One region of the Rheinheimera sp. B2H12 genome, then DNA from elsewhere that is predicted to be linked to it. Evidence: predicted binding sites of a transcription regulator. Region 1 holds the regulator's gene; the other holds the start of a gene.

Region 1 (8,168 bases):
CAGCCAGGTCCAGACAAATAACGGCATTTTCATCCAGGTCATGCCGGGGGCACGCAGGTTAAAAATGGTGACGATGACATTAATGGCACCCATGATGGAGGATATGCCCATGATGTGCACTGAAAACACAAACAACGCCGTGCTGTCGCCGCTGTATTTGGTCGATAATGGCGCATAAAAAGTCCAGCCAAAATTCGGCCCGCCACCTTCCATAAACAGCGATAACAGTAAAATGGTAAAAGCAAAGGGCAGGATCCAGAAACTCCAGTTGTTCATTCGCGGTAACGCCATATCGGGCGCGCCGATCATCATTGGGATCAACCAATTGGCCAGTCCGGTAAAGGCCGGCATTACAGCACCAAACACCATGATCAAGCCATGCACAGTGGTCATCTGATTAAAGAAGTCGGCTTGTACCAGTTGCAATCCGGGCTGAAATAATTCAGCACGGATCACCATCGCCATTGCGCCACCGATAAAAAACATCGTCAGCGCAAACAGCAGGTATAAAGTGCCGATATCCTTATGATTGGTGGTATACAACCATCGTTTCAGGCCTGCTGGTGGTGCATGATGATGATCATCATGCGAGTGTGCATCTGTTGGCTGATGCGGATCAGTTGTGATTGTGCTCATGGGTTACTCCTTGCCGCCGGATTTTGCTGTATGAATCGCAGCAGCCTGCACCAGATCACCGGTGTTGTTATCCCAGGCGTTGCGCTCGTAGGTAATCACCGCCGCAATTTCCTGTAAAGTCAGTTGCTTACCAAAGGCTTGCATAGCAGTGCCCGCTTTACCGTGCAACACAATATCAATGTGTGCTGCCAGCTCAGACGAAGTGGTCGCCATTTTGCTGCCCTTTAAGGCCGGAAATGCACCGGGTAAACCCTGACCACCCGCCTGATGGCATGCCGCGCAATAACCCAGATAGGTTTTTTCACCAAGCGCCATGGCATCAGCCATCGACATATTCATCGACAGCAGCTCCTGCTCAGCGGCTTTGGCTTTGGCCTGGGTTTCGGCGGCAGTACGGATCCACTGCTCAAACTCAGCGGGCTCTTTGGCAATCACCACCACGGGCATAAAACCATGATCCTTGCCACAGAGTTCAGCACACTGACCGCGGTACACGCCTGGGGTATTCACCATGGCCCAGGATTCATTGATAAAGCCAGGGTTGGCGTCTTTTTTTACCGCAAAAGCAGGTACCCACCAGGAGTGGATCACATCATCTGAAGTGGTCAGGAAACGAACTTTTTTACCGGTAGGGATCACCAGCGGCCGGTCCACTTCCAGCAAATAGTTCTCACCTTTGGCTATTTTGTTGTCGATTTGCTTCCGTGGTGTGGCCAGCAGAGAATAATATTCCACCGGATAATCGAGGTATTTGTAATGCCATTTCCATTGCGAACCCGTGATCAGCACAGTGACATCGGCATCTGTGGTGTCTTCCATCGCAATCAGCGTTTTAGTGGCGGGGATCGCCATGACAATCAGGATCACCACAGGAATGGCGGTCCAGAGTATTTCTACTTTGGTACTTTCATGGAATTGTGCCGGCTGTACCCCTTTTGCCTTGCGATGATGGAGAATGGACCAAAACATGATGCCAAACACCACCAGGCCAATAGCGCAACAGATATAAAATATCGTCATATGCAGGTCGTACACCTGCTGACTGATATCGGTCACCCCCTGAGTCATATTCAGGGGCATCTCTGCGGCAGAAGCCATTTCGACAAACAGCAAGGATAGCAGCGAGCAGCGATAACGATGCGCTTTCGCCACGTAACGTCTCCTCTGTCATTTTGCAAATTACAAATTGCCAGAACCAGACACTACCACCCATGCTGCGCATCTTATTCTGCAATTTATTGTTTTTATTATATTTTTATAAATAACATCCATGCAGGAACATTTTTGTTCTCTGTACTTTTCCAGATGTTGCTTAAGAATTGACCACAAAAGCCAAACTGTAAACCCCAGATAACAAAAAGCACCGGTTTAACCAAAAGGTCAGACCAGTGCTGATGCAAAAAAGTATTGAGTTTATTTAAGTTTTTACTGGGTTTTTACCAGGTTTGATTACGGATCACCCCAACGGCCAAACCTTCAATTGCAAAAAACTGCTGGGTTAAATCGACTTTTATCACATTAAAGTCGCTATTTTCCGGGTGCAGATAGACAAATTGGCCATCACGTCTGAAACGTTTCACTGTGACTTCATCTTCCACCCGAGCTACCACAACTTCACCTTGTCGGGCTTCGGTGGTCTTGTGTACAGCCAGCAAATCGCCATCCATAATGCCGATGTCTTTCATACTCATGCCGGACACTTTCAGTAAAAAATCGGCGGTGGGATGAAATAAACTGGCATCAAGCTGGTAATACTGCTCGATATGCTCAGTGGCAAGGATTGGCTGACCAGCCGCAACCCGCCCCACCAGTGGCAAACCAGCAAACTCAGGTTCATTGGCGACTGGATCTTCTTCAATCAGCCGAATGCCACGCGAGGTGCCTGGCATCATCTCAATAAAACCTTTTTTTGCCAGCGCTTTTAAGTGTTCCTCAGCGGCATTGGCTGATTTAAAGCCAAGCTGAGTCGCAATTTCTGCCCGCGTCGGCGGCATCCCAGAATGGGCCTGATAATCTTTAAGTAGTTGTAATATTTCGGCTTGTCTTGGTGTTAATGGACGCATGGTGCTGAATGCCTATACAGTGAATACTGGGAGTATATACAGTGAAATTGGCAGTGCCAAGTCCGATCAGGCGGAAATTCACGGAAAATGGCACAAAGAGGTGAAAACAGCTGGAAAGAGGGCAAAATTGGCGGGATTTTTGATCCATGTTATGCTATCCGGCTGTTTTTGCCTGCAGGTAAAGTATGTTTAAGCGATTAAAGTGGTTTGCCAGCCTACTGCAATGGCCCTTGTGGCCGCTGGTTAAGTATAAAGTGGTGCCGTTACAACCGGCCGAAAGTCTGGAATTACAGACAGCACAACCCTTGTTTTATATCACGCGGCTGGCTTCAGCCTCAGATTTAGCCACTTTACGCCGGGTCTGTCGTGAGCTCAACCTGCCAGATCCAACAGATCAGGTACCATTAGGTGATGTCAGCCTGCCCAGAACACTGTTTCTGGAACAACCAGCGGCGTTGTGGGGCGAAACGAAAGCGACACTGGCGTTGCAACAAGGTCAAAAATTATTACAGGCGCATCTGGCACAGCCACAACAACAAGCACAATTGGTACCTGTGTCTGTTTGTTGGGGCCGTGCGCCCGGCAAAGAAGCCAGTGTCAAAGCGGTGTTTGCGGAAACAGCAACGCCTGGCTGGTTACGCAAATTATTTGTGGTGTTGATTTCCGGCCGCCATACACTGGTGCAATTCTCCCGCGCTGTCTCTTTGCGCCAGATGACCGATCAATATGGTGCTGACGAACAAACCGCACATAAATTATTACGGGTGGCACGTTTTCATTTTTATCGCCAACAACTGGCCGCCACCGGTCCACGCCAACCAGACCGCTCCGCCCTATTTAATGCGCTCCTCGGCTCTGAAGCGTTGAAAAAAGCCATCGCCGATGAAGCACAGAGCAAAAATATCAGTCTGGCCGAGGCCAGAGCACAGGCCTTGTTGCTGTTGGAAGAAATCGCTGCCGACTATCGTGAGTCCACCTTAAGGGTTGGCGACAGATTATTAAGCTGGCTCTGGGCCAGACTTTTTACCGGTATTAACATCCAGCGCTCAGAAGTCATCCGCGATCTGGCGCAACGGGGCCATGAAGTAGTGTATTTGCCCTGCCATCGCAGTCATATGGACTATCTACTGCTTAGTTATGTGATTTACCAGCAAGGTCTGGCCGCTCCCCATATCGCTGCCGGGATTAATCTGAATTTCTGGCCTATCGGCAAATTTTTCCGCCGCGGTGGCGCATTTTTTATTCGCCGCAGTTTCAGCGGTAATAAACTTTATTCGGCCGTGTTCCGTGAGTATTTATCGCAATTGTTCCGCAAAGGTTATGCGGTGAAATATTACAGCGAAGGCGGTCGCAGCCGCACCGGTCGTTTGCTGCAACCCAAAACCGGTATGCTGGCGATGACTGTGCAGGCGTTATTACGCGGTATTGACCGGCCCGTTACGCTGGTGCCAGTGTACCTCGGCTATGAGCACGTGATGGAAGTCAGCACTTATCTGCGCGAACTGAAAGGTTCAGCCAAAACTAAAGAGTCTGCGCTGGGTATTCTGCAGGCGGCTCGTCAGTTAAGAGATTACGGCTATGGCTATGTCAACTTTGGTGAACCTATTTCGCTGAACGCCTTTATCCAGCAACAAGTGCCGGATTGGCGGGAATCGATCAATCCGGTTGAACCGCAAAAACCGCAATGGCTAAATCCTTTGGTAGCCAAATTAGCGGATGAAGTGATGACCAGAGTCAACCAGAGTGCGGCTCTAAACAGCATCAACCTGATTGCGACCAGTTTACTAGCCACTGAGCAGCATGTATTGAGCCGGGCAGCCCTGACCGAACAACTGGATTTTTATCTGGCACTACAGCGCCAGGCGCCTTACCACAGTGCAGTGACATTGCCGGAAGGCAAAGGTGCTGAGCTGGTGCAACACGCGCTGGATCTGCATAAAATCAAGCTGCAACAGGATGAGTTTGGTGAATTAATTCAACTCAGCAATGACGAAGCTGTCACCATGAGTTATTACCGTAACAATGTCTGCCATTTATTTGTGCTGCCGGCACTGGTCTGTACTGCTTTATTGCAACATCGTCAGCTCAGTCAGGTGCAACTGCTGAATATTTGTCAGCTGTTACAACCATTGTTACAGCAGGAATTATTCCTGCGACCCGATGATCTCGGTCGTTATGTCAACAACACCCTGCAGTTTTTGACCAGTCAGCAGTTGCTGAGTTTTGACGGCCAGCACTATCGCTGTCTGGCACCACAGGCACCAGGCTATCTGCGATTACAGTTACTGGCACACAACAGTGATGCTATTTTGCAACGCTATGCCATCGTGTTGAATTTATTGCAATTACAAGAGCCGTTACCCCGCGCCGAGCTGGAGCAACACAGCCATCAACTGGCACAACGGTTGCTGACGCTGCATGGCTTAACTTCGCCTGAGTACTATGACAAGCAGCTGTTTGCCACCTTGGTCAATGCATTAAAAGATGCCGGTTATCTGGTATTGGATGAACAGTATCGCCTGGAGTGCGGGCTGAATTTTGTCGCTTTGCTGGATACCGTCAATGCGTTATTACAGCCAGATGTGCTGCAAAGTATTGGCCAGATTACCCATCATCACAGCAGCTTGAGTTGAGTAGTGTGGGCCGTTGCCGGATGCAATCCGACAAAGGCCCGCTCGCGCCAACGCCAGTTAACCCGGGGTTCTGGCGGTTTCGTAACTGCGGATCACCCCTTCTTGCATTGTAGATGCAACCAGCACTCCATCCCGATTAAAAAACTGTCCACGCACCAGCCCTCTGGCACCAGATGCACTCGGACTATCTACCGCATACAGCAGCCAGTCATCAAACCGAAAATCCTGGTGGAACCACATGGCATGATCAATAGTCGCAACCTGCATATTCGGCGCCATAAAGGATTTACCATGCGGCTGTAGTGCCGTTGGCAGGAAATTGAAATCTGAGGCGTATGCCAGCAGGTATTTGTGCACCCGTAAATCATCCGGCATGGCCCCATTAGCTTTAAACCAAACATAACGCTTCGCGGCGCTGATGGCCGGTTTGAATGGGTTATGGAAATCCACCGGCCGCATTTCAATCGGTTTTTCACAGATAAATTTACTGCGTAACGCATCCGGGATCAGCTCAGCATGCTCCCGATAAAATTCCAAATCAGACACTAAGGCTTCTGGTGGCGGCACCTGCGGCATCAGATCCTGATGACTGAAGCCTGGTTCATCGGCCTGAAAAGACGCTGTCAGATAAAAAATAGGTTTGCCATATTGAATGGCACTGACCCGACGGGTACTGAAACTTTTGCCATCACGGATATTTTCCACTTCATACACTATCGGCCTGGCGGCGTCGCCCGGCCGTAAAAAATAAGAGTGGAATGAGTGCACCTTGCGATCTTCCGGAATGGTTTCTTTGGCGGCAGACAACGCCTGCCCCATCACCTGACCACCAAATACGGCTTTAAAGCCCAGATCCTGACTCTGGCCCCGATACAAACCATCTTCGATGGTCTCAAGCTTTAACAACGATAATAAATCTGTGAGTACCTGGCTCATAGCAGCTCCTGTAAAATCTGTCGTCTGTACACATTGTGCAACAGCAAGCGCAAAACTGCAAAAAGCCGGCCAGCGGCTGCTGATATTCCCGATAAAAGCAACAAAATTAGCAAAATCAGGTTAAAACACCATAGAAATCCGTTGACTGCTGCTAGCCCTGTTGCACCTGATTCTGCTAGGCTCTGCAGCAGAGGTCACACTAGAGTTCACAAGGCGCAGTCATGTATTGGGTATTTAAAACTGAACCCGCTGAATGCAGCATGCAAGACATCATGCAAGCCACCGAGCCGGTGTTATGGTTCGGCGTACGCAATTATCAGGCCCGCAATTTTCTGCGGGATCAGGTGCAAATAGGTGATTTGGTACTGATCCATCATTCCAGTTGCGCTGAAGTAGGTCTGGCTGGCGTCGCCACTGTAAGCGCCACTGGTTTTGCTGATCCGACCCAATTTGAAGTTGGCAACCTGTATTATGACGCCAAGGCCACTGCAGAGCGCTGGCCCTGGTATGCGGTGAGTATCAGTCCGGTCCGGCAGTTTCCACGAATTTTGTCGTTGGCCGAACTCAGACAACAACCGGAACTTTCGGCGATGACCTTACTCAAAAAAGGCAATCGCCTCTCGGTGATGCCGGTAACAAAAGCAGAGTTTGACCTTGTGCTTTTTTTAACCAACACATAAAGTATCAGTGAGCAAACATAAAATAATAATGATGTGTCAGCTAATGGAGTAAAAAATAGATGGCAGCCTTGGCCCAGGAAAGACGTGAAGTTACTAAAGATCTGAATTATTTCTGGAATGAATTAAACATGGCGCAGAAGTTTTCTGTGGCTGAATTACAACGTTTTGGTTACGAGTTGGCTTTTGTCCGGCGCAGCATCAATTTCAGCCTGGCAGTATTAACGGCTGGTGATCGGATTGCTGCAGTGGATCAAGATGGCCAGATTGATACTGAGCCTAAAGTCATTATCCGGCACTGACAGGCGCGTCGTCTCAAGCGGGTGTTGCCTGCGGCCGAACCGGACGTAAATTGTCACGGTGAGAATTTTCTTTTGCCATCAGAATGCCAGCCTGGCACATCTGTAAATATCCAGGGTAACTGTTCTTTTGCCAGCACTGAATGAGCCGGCCGTGGCGATTCAGAAATAATTCCATTTCGCCCCACTCCATCTGACTATGCCGCTTCAGAAAACGCTGTAGCGCTTGTGGTATGGGTTGTGGCCGATTGACCAGATCTTTACAGATCACTGGAATAGCCTGACATAACAGCTCCAGACATTGCAGATCATTGGGCGTTAACCTGGTCAGTTGGCGCTCGGCCGCCAGTTGCATCAACAACATCTGGCTGCACTCTTCGGCCAATTCGTAGGTCAGTTGCTGCACATGGTGGGATTCTTGATCACGCAATTTAAATTGACTCATCAGCCGGCGGTAATCTTTACTCAGCGTATCAATTTTGATCACCAGCAACACAACTACAACAAAAAAGCCGATAAAAATCAGTACCGTCCACATAGAATCTCAGTTCCGCTCCACAACTGCCCAGATCACAGCGCCGCCATGCTACCACAGAGTCGGCGCTGAAATATAACTTTGAAAAATATCAGATTTATGACAGCCAGCACAAGCACGCCAAGGGGCTGTTAACCTAATGCTTGCATTATTGCATTTTTTTCTGCCGGATGTATTGCCGTACTTGCTGTTCCAATACCGGTAACGGCAGGCTGCCATTGCGTAGCAATACATCATGGAATTCACGCACATCAAACTGAGCTGCCAGCGCTTGCTCGGCTTCCTGACGCAATTGCCGGATGGTAATTTCGCCCAATTTGTACGACAGTGCCTGTGCCGGCCAACTGATATAACGGTCGATCTCAGTGGTGACATTGTGCATCGATAAT
Region 2 (8,168 bases), 260 kb from region 1:
CCAGTTGTTTGACCTTGGTAATGAGATCTTTTCTCAGCACCAGCACTGACTCTTCCAGATAATGGGCACCAATAAAATCGGCAAACTGGTTGCGCTGTTCGGTATAGGACATGGTCAGCATCAAATCTATCTGACCTTGTTTTAATAACGCCAGCGATCGTGGCCAGGGGCTACCCACCACCCGCAACTGACAGCCAGCGGTATCGGTGAGCAACAACAATAACCGCCGATGCAGATCGAACCAACGCGGCAGCTGGGTTTGTTGCCCGGCCACATTGTCTGCACTCTCGTTCAGATGCGCCACCAGCACACAAGGCTGTGCTGCCACAGGCAAAACGCCGGTCGCTGCCACCTGACCGCTCATGAACAGCAGGCTGCAACACCAGTGAAGCCAGCAGCGCCAGCTCACAAGCTGCCACCTTCCGGCAGCTCAAGCCTGGCTTTTTCCACCAACTCGGCGGCCAATTCCGTTTTAACCGCCACGCCTAATTCTTTAAATTCAGAGGCCTGTTTAATTAAATTACCTTTACCGCTATACAGTTGCGCAAAAGCTTTGTCGTAACTTTCGCGGGCTTTTTCCAGCTGTTTACCAACCCCCTGCATACTGTCGAGAAAAGCGGTCAGCTTGGCATAAAATTTTTCTGCCCGATTCGCTAGCTCGGCACTGTGTTTATTCTGGTCTTCAAAGCGCCACAGTTGCCGCACTATATTCAGACTGGTCAGCAAAGTCGTCGGGGTTGCCACCAGTACATTGCGCTCCAGCGCTTTCTGATACAGTTGTGGATCATGTTTCAGCGCTTCGACATAAGCCGATTCAATAGGCACAAACATAAACACCACTTCTGGCGAGTTGAGCCCGGCCAGTTGGTAATAATTGCGATCGGCCAATTCGTTGATCCGATCCCGCACCGCCTGACAATGCTCAGCCAACGCCAGCTCACGCTCGGTGTCCAGCTCAGCATTCATCAATCGGGTATAAGCGGCCAACGAGGTTTTGGCATCGATCACCAGATGTTTTTGTTGTGGCAGATAAACAATCACGTCCGGCCGGCGCCGGCCTTCATCCGTTTGAAAGCTGACTTCACGCTGATAATCCACCCCGGCGCGCAGACCTGAGTTTTCCAGCACATTTTCCAGCATCAATTCACCCCAATTGCCCTGGGTTTTCTTTTGTCCCTGTAAGGCATTGGTCAGCCGGGCGGCTTGATCGGTAATGGCAAAATTGAGTTTTTGCAGATTCACCAGCTCAGTTTTCAGCTCTGAGCGCTGTTTCAGCTCCTCGGTGTGAATAGCTTCAACTTTGTCCCGAAAACCTTTCATATCCGCCTGCAGCGGCTGCAATAATTGCTGTAAACTCTGTTGGCTCTGGCGGTTAAACTCGGCGCCCTTCCGTTGCAGAATATCATTGGCCAGCAACTCAAACTCTTGTTTGAGTTGCAATTTATTGTCCTGCAACAGCGTCAGTTGCGCCTGATACTGCTGTTGCCTTTCTTGCAACAGCACGGTCAGCCGATCATATTTTTCTTTCAGATGCTGATAATGTTGCTGCTGCTGGCGCTGCTCATCCTGCAACTGATAATACTGCTGCTTTTGTTCTTGCAACTGCGACTGCGCCGCTTCTAATTGCGCCTGTAAACGGGCGGCCAGCAGCTGTAATTCTGTCTGTTGGCTGTCATGCCCGGCGAGCCTGCGCCACAAAGCGAGCACCCACAACAATGCTAACCCCGCCAGGCCATAACCTGCCCATAGCCCCCACTGCGTCATCAGCCTCTCCCTGCGGTATGCTGTGTTCCGCGCCAGTCTGGATAAAACGGTAGTAACGAATTGATCATCGCTGAGATTTTCCTGAAGCTATCGAGAATAAAGCACTGTGTTACTATACAGCGGTTTCACCGCATCGCCTACCAAATCAGCCCACTGTCGGCTGCCGCTTGCCCTGGCCTGCCCTTGTAATTGCCTGCCGAACCCCATATAACTGACCTCAGCCTTATTGCTAACTGCACTGACTTCACCACAGGAAACGCTATGATGACCGAACATTTTGACTATATCGCCATTGGCGGTGGCAGCGGCGGCATCGCCAGCGCCAACCGCGCCGCCAGCCACGGCAAAAAATGCGCCATTATCGAAGCTAAAGCGCTGGGCGGCACTTGCGTCAATGTCGGTTGCGTCCCTAAAAAAGCCATGTGGTTTGCCGGTCAGGTGGCCGAAACACTGCAACTGGCACCGGATTATGGTTTTAACGTCACAGCCCAGGCTTTGGACTGGTCAACCCTGATCAAAAGTCGGCAAGCATATATAGGCCGGATCCATGCCTCGTACGATCGGGTGCTGGCAAAAAACAATGTCACTGTGATTCAGGGTTTTGCCCGTTTTGTCGATGCCCGCACTGTCGAAGTCAACGGCAAGCACTATAGTGCCGATCATATTTGTATCGCCACCGGCGGCAAGCCACAGTGGCCGCAGCTCCCGGGGGCTGAACTTGGTATCGATAGCGATGGCTTTTTTGCCCTGACCGAGCAACCGGAATCAGTGGCTGTGGTCGGTGCTGGTTATATCGCAGTGGAAATTGCCGGTGTACTGAATGCACTGGGTACAGAGACGCATCTGCTGGTGCGGCATGATAAACCACTGCGCAGTTTTGATCCGGTACTGTCGGATACGCTGGTGCAACAAATGGCCCGCGATGGCCTGACGCTGCATCCACACAGCGAGGTGCAGGCTGTCGAGAAAACGGCCAGCGGCGCTTTAAAATTAAGCTTACAAAATGGTGCCTGCCTGACGGTGGATTGTCTGATTTGGGCCATTGGCCGCGCGCCAGCAACTGATCAGTTAAATCTGGCCGCTGCTGGTGTGGTGACTGATGAGCAGGGTTTTATCCGCACCGATAAATACCAGAACAGCAATGTCACAGGTATTTATGCCATTGGCGACAATACCGGCCGCTTGGCATTAACCCCGGTCGCAGTAGCCGCAGGGCGCCGGCTGGCGGAGCGGCTGTTTAATGGCAAAACTGAGTTACATCTGGATTATGAACTGGTGCCAACCGTGGTCTTTTCCCATCCGGCCATCGGCACCATAGGCTTGACCGAACCTGAAGCCCGGCAACGTTATGGCGACGACCTGAAGGTCTACAACAGTGAGTTTACCGCCATGTACAGCGCGTTAACCTCACACCGCCAACCGACCCGGATGAAACTAATCTGCGCCGGCCCTGACGAAAAAGTGGTGGGCCTGCACGTCATCGGCCTTGGCGCCGACGAAATGCTGCAAGGCTTTGCCGTCGCCATTAAAATGGGCGCCACCAAAGCCGATTTTGACAACTGCGTTGCTATTCACCCGACTTCGGCCGAAGAGTTTGTAACGCTCAGGGGTTAGTAAAGAAAACCCAGCCACACAGGTTCGTACTGTAGAAAACGAAGAGGCCAGAGCATCATGCTCTGGCTTCTAACCCCGCAGACACCTATAACTCATTCTGGTTTCTGCCGTCCGCTTTTGCTGCGGCACGATCAGCGTTTTAAGCGAAAAGTAGTGGCCCAAAACTTAGGCTCTCGGAAAAAATAAATGCTGGCTTTGCCTTAGTTGCGGACCTTTGGTTGATCCGAAATTCATTCTCAAAGATCAGTTCATATTTGTCCAAGTTACAAACTCTAGTTTTGACAGCGTTACCAGCCAGTCTGACAGGTCTTGCCGGTAAGCTTATAAAAATGGCTCCAGCAAGGCCCGCACCGCTACTTTGGCCTGCAGCTGTTTGGCCAGTAAAAATAATCCTGCCATTTTACGATGTAAAAACAACGCATCGACCGGTGGCGTATGCCAATAGCGCAAGCGGGTCGATAGCTGCAATCCGGCGTCACGCATGCGCGGTGCTAAATCTGAAGCGGCAAAATCATACACAGTTTGTTGCAGGGGCTCCGCCGCCAGGCTGATCAAATCCAGCACGGCTTGTTGCTGGGCTGGCACTATGTCGGTACTGAAATAACCAATGTGTTGCAGCGCCTGCAGTTGGATGCTTTGGTCTTGTTGCAATAGACCACGGAACAGCTGCCGATAACCGTCACTGACGGTTTGGCTATAATCGCGGCAGGCACCAAAATCCAGCAGGACCAGCTGATTGGCGGCCAGGTTATAGCGGTAGTTGGCAAAGTTCGGGTCGGTTTGGACCAACCGGAAACGAAAGATCTCCAGAAATAACAGCTCAAACAACCAGCTCATCACGGTATCCCGCAGCGCCTGTGGTTGCCGGCTTAACTCATCCAGTGCGACGCCGTCGACAAAGCCCATGGTCAGAATATGACGGCTGGATAGCTCAGGGTATAACGCTGGGAGTAAAAAGCGTTGATCTGCGGCGAGCAGCTGCTGATAGCGCTGTAGGTAGCAGGCTTCCTGCAGGTAATCCGCTTCTTGATGCAACTGTTGTTTCGCTTCGGCCAGCAATGGCTCGATAGCCAGTCCTTGCGGCAGCAACCCGCTAATGCGTAACAAGGTCGCCACATTATCCACATCGCTGTCGATACTGGTGCTGATGCCCGGATACTGGATTTTGACGGCCAGCGGCCGGCCATTGTCATGGTTTGCTGCATGCACCTGGCCAATCGAAGCGGCCGCAAGCGGCGCAAAACTAAAGTGACTGAATTGACGCTGCCAGTCGGCGCCCCATTCTTGCTTCAGCACAGCAGCCAGTTGGGCCGGTAGCATCGGGCTGCCATGCGCTCTGAGCTGCGCCAATATGCCACTGAGCGCCGGTGGCAACAGGTCGCCGGCATCCATCGATAACAATTGGCCAAGTTTCATCGCCGCACCACGCATATGCGCCAGCTGCTGCGTAACGCGTTTTGCATTGGCTGGCGTCAGCAAGACTTGCTGTAGTGTCGGTTTTTGGCCTTGCGCCAGCTGTCGGGCGCCTTCGGCTAACATGCCGCCGGCTACTTTGCCAGCTAAACTGGCCAGGCTGCCAAATCGTGCCAGCCGGCTGGTGGGAACTTTACTGCTTTTGGCGGTAGTCATATTCAGATGTTTGTCGCAAGGCCATGCTGCAGGTATACGAGCAAAGCGCGGTGACAGGCCAGTCGCCCGCTAAAAAAACGCTTAAGCCCCTGTTGATGCCCAGCAAAGCGCGGGGGATTGGCGCTCATGAAGGCTGAACTGCCAGCAACAGCTGGTGGGACAGCTGAACAGCACCCGGCCAGTATCTTTGCTCCGACAACCGCTGTTGGTTCATTCCTGCAAACCGACCGGCGGTAAATGTTCCGTTCGCCCCAGCCGACTTGCTGCTTGGGGTAAAGGTAACGTCGGGCGAGTTGTGGTTACATCAAACGAAGGATCTCGAAAACGCGAATGGCTGCTTTGCCTTATTTGCAGACATTCTTTTTTTCCGGAACTGAAACTTGGTTAATAAAAGCAATGGGCGCAGTAGACTGTTGATCTAACGCGCTTTTGGATATTTTTGCGGTAGAATTAGCACTCTAATTCACTACACTTCGGATATGCATAGTGTGTGCAGATCAATACATTGACCATCACCGGATGTTCAACATAAGAAAAGGTCATTTTCTGCGGGGGCTGTGGTTGCTGGGCGTCAAAAAAAGCAAAACAACAGAGTTAACTTCGGACTCAATCCCATTATTTCACCTGCTTCAAACGGCCAGCATCGGCTGCAATCGCATCATCTTGCAGCTAAGTTGAGTCCTTTACTGCCACTGGCGGATTTTTTTCGCCTGGCAGTGCTCAGATAAAAGCACTGCAGGATCCATGACATAACAAGGCGCAGTCGCCTCGGATTAGAACTATCAGATCGTTTGATGGCAGCTTCAATCGGGATAACCAAGTTTTTTTAGTTCGCGATTAACAATATCCCGCTGGAAACCATAGATCAGTGCATCCCCTACAATCACTAACGGATAACCGCGGCCTGCTAAAGCCTGATACTCAACTTTGGACGAGGCATCTTTCTCCACATCAACCAAAGTAAAAGGTATGTTTCTGGCGGTTAATTCAGCAGTCAGTTGTTTGCAAAACACACACCAACTCACACCATATACTTTGACTTGTTGCGTCTGGCTGAGGCCATATTGTTGATAATCACCATATACCACAACAGGTTGGGCAAGATAATTTGTATGCAGATAACTCAGCAACTGACCAACAGCAAACATCAGTCCAAACACCACTGCGATAAATTTGAAATTTGCCATTGTTAGATTCTCACATCAGTGCCGAAATAACACTGCAAGAGGCAGCAATGGCTGCACTCTTGCTCAATCCTAGTTACCTGACTGGCTTTACTGGCACAACCCCAGCCATGCGCAGAATAAAGTACACTCTTCCTGGCAGGTAGAGACCATAGGTTTTGCCATCGCATAACCAGAAAACAGACCGAACAGGGCTGCGACAATGACAACGCGTAATTTAGTATTTTTTTTCATTTTTTGTTCCTGTGAGTATAAGCAGGCAAGTCCTGCTGATTTTTTATACCATCAGGTTCAACACAGATAAACAACAAAAATATCAATTTTTGTCACTTTTTATGCATATCAGATAAATATTTAATTTTCATTCATGTTAACTAGATGGCGCGCCAGCGAGCTGCAATCCAGTCACCTATTCCTGCACATGCAGCCTTGTTTGTTCCCGACCACAAGGCTGTACCGTTCATTCCTGCACATAAAAAAAAGCCCCGGTTTTCACCGGGGCAAAGAGCGGATAGGTTACCCACCACAAGTACGTTTGGGTCACGCCAGTGTTGCTCAGCAAGTATCGAGGACAACAAGGAATTCAATCACGAATTGCCTGTTATCATACCGATTTTTAAAATCAATAAAAATCGAATATCCCTGATTGAAAATCAGATAAAATCGAATATAAAACTGATCGCACCGGAACGTACTGCTGGCAAGCCAGCATAGCGCCTTTGTCGTTGTTATTGCGTTCAGGAGCGAGTTGCGCTCACGGCTAAAGCCGCCACTGTAATGGGATTTGCTGTCGCAGATACTGGTAAAAGGCTTGTACTTTTGGCGTCAACTGATGCCGGTCTTGCACACAAAGATAAAATTCCAGCGGTTCAGCTTCGGCCTGTAAGGCGGTATCCGGCTCAAAGCGGAACAACTCAACCAGTTTGCCAGCCCGGAGCAGCGGCTCAGCCACAAAAGCGCCAAGTCTGGCGATACCTGCACCAGCCACCGCCATCGCAGCCAGCGCATCAATATCATCACTGATCATGGCAGTTTGTAGCTTGGGTTCAAAACTGACACCATGACGGATAAAACGCCAGGGTAGCAAACGGCCATGTCCTGGCAACCGGAATAACAGACATTGATGCGCTAGCAACTGTTCCGGCCGATCTGGTTTACCAACCCGCTGCAAATAAGCGGGGGCGGCACAAAACAACAGTGGCACCCGGGCCAGCGGTCGAGCGACCAGCCCATCTTCCAGCGTTTCTTTAATCCGGATACTGACATCAACCGCCTCTTTGATATGATCGACTCTGCGATCTGTGGTAATCAGCTCAGTGATAATCCTGGGGTACAGTTGCTGAAAACCCGGCAATGCTTTTGCCAACAAATGTCTGGCAAAAGCAGCGCTGGCCGCGACCGTTAAACGCCCACCAGGTGTCGCAGTGACAGCACTCACGGCCTGACCCGCGTCTTCCAGGTCCTGCAACAAAGTAACCACCCGGTCATAATACAACTGGCCTGATTCGGTCAGCGCCAGTTGACGGGTCGTTCGAACCAGTAATCGACAACCAAGCTGTTGTTCCAGCCTGGCAATATTCTGACTGGCAGCGGCAGCGCTGATACCAAGCTGACGACCAGCCGCTGCAATACTGCCGGTTTGTACCGCTTTAATCAGACACTGAATGCCTTTTAACGAATCCATAAGCCAATACGTGCCACCATAAAAGATTCGAAATATTAACTTACGACTGTAACCAGCTGCAACATTCTACTGAACCCCCAAGCAGTCTTTTATAATGCCGTCCTTACTTTGTTAAGCAGGAAACTTTCTGATGTCAGCTTCTCAAGCTCCAACCAAAGCACATCGCTTCAAGCTGCCAGCCCGTTATACGCCGCTGCTGTTTGCTTTTTACATGTCCGGCATTATGGCTTTGTTGATGACGTTGCTGATTACTGCACTCAATCGCGGTTTCAGCAGCGATTATCTGCGCCAGG

The links. The regulator LexA, encoded in region 1, represses DNA repair genes until DNA is damaged. The targets are predictions, from matches to a motif close to TACTGTNNATATNNACAGTA.
Region 2: a site for LexA is predicted at 1,867-1,886, ahead of AC53GJ_RS02065 (DNA recombination protein RmuC). Genes of this name have one in related genera too.

What each region holds. Positions count from the first base shown of each region.
Region 1 is NZ_CM184363.1:193,542-201,709, reverse strand. Features, by position in the region: gene ctaD (cytochrome c oxidase subunit I) at 1-636, opposite strand, end outside; gene coxB (cytochrome c oxidase subunit II) at 640-1,788, opposite strand; gene lexA (transcriptional repressor LexA) at 2,073-2,699, opposite strand; gene plsB (glycerol-3-phosphate 1-O-acyltransferase PlsB) at 2,885-5,332, shown strand; gene tesB (acyl-CoA thioesterase II) at 5,390-6,268, opposite strand; gene AC53GJ_RS00925 (EVE domain-containing protein) at 6,490-6,948, shown strand; gene AC53GJ_RS00920 (hypothetical protein) at 7,008-7,247, shown strand; gene AC53GJ_RS00915 (hypothetical protein) at 7,261-7,782, opposite strand; gene AC53GJ_RS00910 (DUF885 domain-containing protein) at 7,928-8,168, opposite strand, start outside.
Region 2 is NZ_CM184363.1:456,460-464,627, reverse strand. Features, by position in the region: gene AC53GJ_RS02070 (substrate-binding periplasmic protein) at 1-364, opposite strand, end outside; gene AC53GJ_RS02065 (DNA recombination protein RmuC) at 406-1,764, opposite strand; gene gorA (glutathione-disulfide reductase) at 2,029-3,378, shown strand; gene AC53GJ_RS02055 (ABC1 kinase family protein) at 3,700-5,007, opposite strand; gene AC53GJ_RS02050 (glutaredoxin family protein) at 5,811-6,194, opposite strand; gene AC53GJ_RS02045 (hypothetical protein) at 6,282-6,425, opposite strand; gene AC53GJ_RS02040 (hypothetical protein) at 6,570-6,905, shown strand; gene AC53GJ_RS02035 (LysR family transcriptional regulator) at 6,952-7,875, opposite strand; gene AC53GJ_RS02030 (DUF2798 domain-containing protein) at 8,006-8,168, shown strand, end outside.